2 regions of the Kitasatospora sp. NPDC001603 genome follow, and region 2 is predicted to be linked to the other one. Evidence: riboswitches for the same ligand, from Rfam matches in the RefSeq annotation. Region 2 holds a riboswitch; the other holds the start of a gene.
The links. Region 2 has a riboswitch for glycine ahead of gcvP (aminomethyl-transferring glycine dehydrogenase). Riboswitches for the same ligand answer to the same signal wherever they lie in the genome.
Positions count from the first base shown of each region.

Region 1: it holds a riboswitch for glycine, as region 2 does, so the genes downstream of both, gcvT (glycine cleavage system aminomethyltransferase GcvT) here and gcvP (aminomethyl-transferring glycine dehydrogenase) in region 2, are expected to answer to the same signal.

Region 1 covers NZ_JBEPAA010000010.1:160,410-162,792, reverse strand. Annotated here, with positions in the region: gene ABT263_RS10015 (enhanced serine sensitivity protein SseB C-terminal domain-containing protein) at 1-472, opposite strand, end outside; glycine riboswitch at 724-830, shown strand; gene gcvT (glycine cleavage system aminomethyltransferase GcvT) at 1,060-2,181, shown strand; gene gcvH (glycine cleavage system protein GcvH) at 2,316-2,383, shown strand, end outside.
Region 2 covers NZ_JBEPAA010000030.1:83,479-85,861, forward strand. Annotated here, with positions in the region: gene gcvP (aminomethyl-transferring glycine dehydrogenase) at 1-1,356, opposite strand, end outside; glycine riboswitch at 1,596-1,699, opposite strand; gene ABT263_RS20225 (PRC and DUF2382 domain-containing protein) at 1,923-2,383, shown strand, end outside.

The DNA.
Region 1 (2,383 bases), on a different contig from region 2:
CCCGGCCGCCGGTCGGCGCCTCCGGGGCGTCCCAGCGGTCCTCGCGCGGCCCGCGCCGCAGCTCGGCGACGCCCTGCGGCGGCACCGGGATGCCCACCGGCGCCTCCGGGTTCACCGCGATGCCCACGCCCAGCGGCAGCCCGCGGGCGAACTCCCAGACCGGCGCGATCGCGAAGGCCATCCCGGGCGCCTGCTGGAGGAGCACCTCCTGCGAGGAGAAGACCGGGACGTAGGGGTCGCCGGCCAGCTCGATGGTCGGCAGGTCCAGGGCCTGGCCCTGCGGGTCGCCGCCGGCCGGCAGCGGGATCCACACCTGGCTGCGGGCGAGCACCTCGAACACCCGGGGGGTCGCGCCGGGATCGCCGAGCGCGGCCGTGAGCACCTGCTCCAGCTCGTTCGCGGGCCATCCACCGCCGGGCGGCGCCGCCTTCGGGCCGCCCCACCCCTGCTGCTGCTCCACCGGGTACCCCATCCGCCGCTTTACCGTCCTCTGTCCGCCGACGCCGAGCAGCCTAGCGGGCCCGCGGCCGGGGCCGCGGGCCCGCCGGTGCCGGTCGGTACGGGGCCGGGGCGGTACCGGTGGGCTGGCGGTGGCGGGTGCGGGCCGGGCCCGCCGGGCGGGGCCGGGCCCGGGGCCCCTCTCCCGTCTTCCGCCGGGACGTGCCATGATGTCCGCGTCTGCGGGTGTTCCCCGCCGAGAACCTCAACTCCATACCGGCCGCTCGAACCCGCGCGGGAGAGTCCGGAGTACCCCCGAGAGGCGGTACAGCCGGCGCCGAAGGAGCAAGTCCTCCCCGGAATCTCTCAGGCCCCCCTACCGCACGGGTTAGGCACATCTGGAAAGCGGCGCACGGCCCTGTCGCGCGCCCACCCACGGTGCAAGCCGCCATGCTGTCCTGTTAGCTGTGAAGCGCTGCGGGCCCGCGTGCGGTGAAGCTCTCAGGTTCGACGACAGATGGGGAGACCCAGCCGCCGCATGCCCGCGCGCAGGCTCGGTCCCCGAGCGGGTCCGGTCCGGCGTGCGCACACCTGAGTGCCCAGACCGAGGAGTTCCAGGCCATGTCGTCCCTCCGCCTCACCGCGCTCGACGCGCTGCACCGCGCCCTCGGCGCGACCATGACCGACTTCGCCGGCTGGGACATGCCGCTGCGTTACGGCAGCGAGCGCGAGGAGCACCTCGCCGTCCGCACCAAGGCCGGTCTGTTCGACCTCTCCCACATGGGCGAGATCACCGTGACCGGCCCGCAGGCCGGCGCGATGCTGGACCACGCGCTGGTCGGCTTCGTCTCCGCGCTCGGCGAGCTGCGGGCCCGCTACACCATGATCTGCGCCGAGGACGGCGGCATCCTGGACGACCTGATCGTCTACCGCCTGCGCGAGGACGCCTTCCTGGTCGTCGCCAACGCCTCCAACGCCCAGCTGGTGCTGGACGAGCTGATCGCCCGCGCCAAGGGCTACGACGCCGTCGTCACCGACGACCGCGACACCTACTCGCTGATCGCCGTCCAGGGCCCGGAGTCCACCGCGATCCTGGCCGACACCACCGAGGCCGACCTGCCCGGCCTGAAGTACTACGCGATCCTCCCGGCCCAGGTGGCCGGCCGCGACGTGCTGCTCGCCCGCACCGGCTACACCGGCGAGGACGGCTTCGAGATCTTCTGCAACCCGGGCGACGCCGCGCACATCTGGACGGCGCTGACCGAGGCCGGCACCGGCCGCGGCCTCGTCCCCTGCGGCCTCTCCTGCCGCGACACGCTGCGCCTGGAGGCCGGCATGCCGCTCTACGGGCACGAGCTCTCCACCGACCTGACCCCCTTCGACGCCGGCCTCGGCCGGGTGGTCCGCTTCGACAAGACCACCAACGAGGGCGCGTTCGTCGGCCGCAAGGCCCTGGAGCAGGCCGCCGCCGCAGCCGAGGCCAACCCGCCGCGGGTGCTGGTCGGCCTGGTCTCCGAGGGCAAGCGCGTGCCGCGCGCCGAGTACACCGTGGTGACCGCCGACGGCGAGCCGATCGGCCGGATCACCTCGGGCGCGCCCTCCCCCACGCTGGGCAAGCCGATCGCGATCGCCTACGTGGACGCGGCGCACGCCGCCCCGGGCACCACCGTCGCGGTGGACGTGCGCGGCAAGCACGAGCCGGTGCAGGTCGTGGCGCTGCCGTTCTACAAGCGCGCCCGCTGACGCCCGTCGGGCGTGCCCGCCGAGGCCTCGCGAGCGCGCCCGCCCGGGCCTGACCACCCCGAAGATCCACGTCGAAGCCGTCCGTCCGGCGGCCCGCTTCGTCGTACCCGCTTCCCATCCTGGAGAATGACGCCATGAGCAACCCCCAGCACCTGCAGTACACCAAGGAGCACGAGTGGCTGACCGCCGTCGAGGACGGTGT
Region 2 (2,383 bases):
CCAGACGCCCGCCAGGTGCTCGCGGGTGGTGGTCTCGTCGGTGGAGACCGAGATCCGGTCCTCGCCGTCCTGGTACACGTTGATGCCGTGGGCGCGGGCGGCCTCGGCGATCGCGGCGGCGCGGCCGGGGACGACCGCGGTGACGGTGTCGAAGAACTCGCCGTGCAGCAGCTCGACGCCGCCGGCCCGCAGGCCCTCGGCGAGGGCGGCGGCGTAGCGGTGGGTACGGCGGGCGATGTCGGCCAGGCCGTCCGGGCCGTGGTAGACGGCGTACATCGAGGCCATCACGGCCAGCAGCACCTGGGCGGTGCAGATGTTGCTGGTCGCCTTCTCGCGGCGGATGTGCTGCTCGCGGGTCTGCAGGGCCAGCCGGTAGGCGCGGTTGCCGTCGGCGTCGACGGAGACGCCGACCAGGCGGCCGGGCAGCGAGCGGGCGTACTCGGCGCGCACCGAGAGGTAGCCGGCGTGCGGGCCGCCGAAGCCCATCGGCACGCCGAAGCGCTGCGAGGTGCCGCAGGCGATGTCGGCGCCGAGCGAGCCCGGGGACTTCAGCAGGGTCAGCGCCAGCAGGTCGGCGGCGACCGCGACGATCGCACCGAGGCCGTGGGCCTGCTCGATCACCGGGGCGAGGTCGCGGACCACACCGGTCGCGCCGGGGTACTGGAGCAGCACGCCGAAGACGCCGCGCTCGGCGATCTCGGCCGGGATGCCGGCGGAGAGGTCGGCGACGACGACCTCGACGCCGGTCGGCTCGGCGCGGGTCCGGATCACCGCGACGGTCTGCGGCAGGGTCTCGACGTCGACCAGGAAGACGCCGCCCTTGACCTTGGTGACACGGCGGGCCAGGGACATCGCCTCGGCGGCCGCGGTGCCCTCGTCCAGCAGCGAGGAGCCGGAGGTGGGCAGACCGGTGAGGTCGGAGACCACGGTCTGGAAGTTGAGCAGCGCCTCCAGGCGGCCCTGCGAGATCTCCGGCTGGTACGGCGTGTACGCGGTGTACCAGGCCGGGTTCTCCAGGACGTTGCGCAGGATCACCGGCGGGGTGAAGGTGCCGTAGTAGCCCAGGCCGATCATCGGCTGGAGGACGGTGTTGCGACCGGCCAGCTCGCGCAGCTCGGCGAGGACCTGCGCCTCGCTGCGGCCGGCGGGCAGGTCCAGCCCGGTGATGGAGCGGATCGCCTCGGGCACGGCGGTGGCGGCGAGCTCGTCCAGCGAGCCGTAGCCCACCTGGGCCAGCATCTTCTCCTGCGCGGCGACGTCGGGGCCGATGTGGCGGTTCTCGAAGGGGCTGGCCTGCTCGAGCTCGGTGAGGGTCACGGGGGTGGTGGTGCGTCCCGCGTTCGGCTGGGCGTTCATGGTGGTCGAGGCCTCCTGGTCACGGACCGGCGGGGGTACGCACGCCGGGCGGCACCGCCGCTGCGGACGACAGCGGACAGGCCTGGGGCGGACGGACCCGACAGGCCTCCCCCTCTGTCATCGGGACCTGAGAGCTTCACCCGCGCGAGGCGCTGTGGCGCCCCGCCGGCTTGCACCGTCGGTGAGGGTGGTGCCGCCGGCTCCCTCGCCGGCAGTCCTGCCCTGCTTTCCAGAGTGACCTATCCCACACGGTACGGATGCCTGAGAGATTCCGGGGAGGAGTTGCTCCTTCGGCGCCCCGACCAGCGACTTCCGCTCTCGGGGACTCTCCCGAGCGGGCTCGGCGGTCGCGCCCAGGGTACCAGCGGCAGGCGCCTCGATCACGGGTGCGTCCTGGCAGGTGAACAGCCGGTCCGTGACCCGGACGGCGCAGCACCGGGCCCGTCCGGCCGCACCCCGGTCGCGCCGGTCCGGTTCATGGCTTTTGGTATGAAGTGGCGGATGGGACGGGCGGGCCGGCCGCCGGCCTGCGGGCGTTCCGCAGGCGCGACGCACTGGAGGAAAGAGTGCAGACCGATATCGACCCCCGGGACCTCATCGGCCACAAGGCGGTCGACCGCAACGGAGACAAGATCGGCACGGTCGACGAGGTGTACCTGGACGACGCCACCGGGCAGCCCGAATGGGCGGCCGTCCGGACCGGCATCTTCGGCCGGGACGCCTTCGTCCCCTTGACCACGAGCGAGTTCTCCGGCGACGAACTGCGGGTGCCCTACGACAAGTCCCTGGTGAAGGAGTCACCGGACTTCGGCGTGGGCCAGCACCTGTCACCCGCCCAGGAGCTCCAGCTCTACCGCTACTACGGGCTGGACACGCAGGTGGACGGCCGGCCGTCGGCCGGTGACGGCTCCGGCTCCGAGCCGGCCGACCTCGACTTCGGCAGCGTGCCGGCCGCCGCCCCGGCGGCAGCGGCGGGCACCGCCGCGGTGGCGGGCGTCGCCGCGGCGAAGCCCGCCGACCAGTCGGC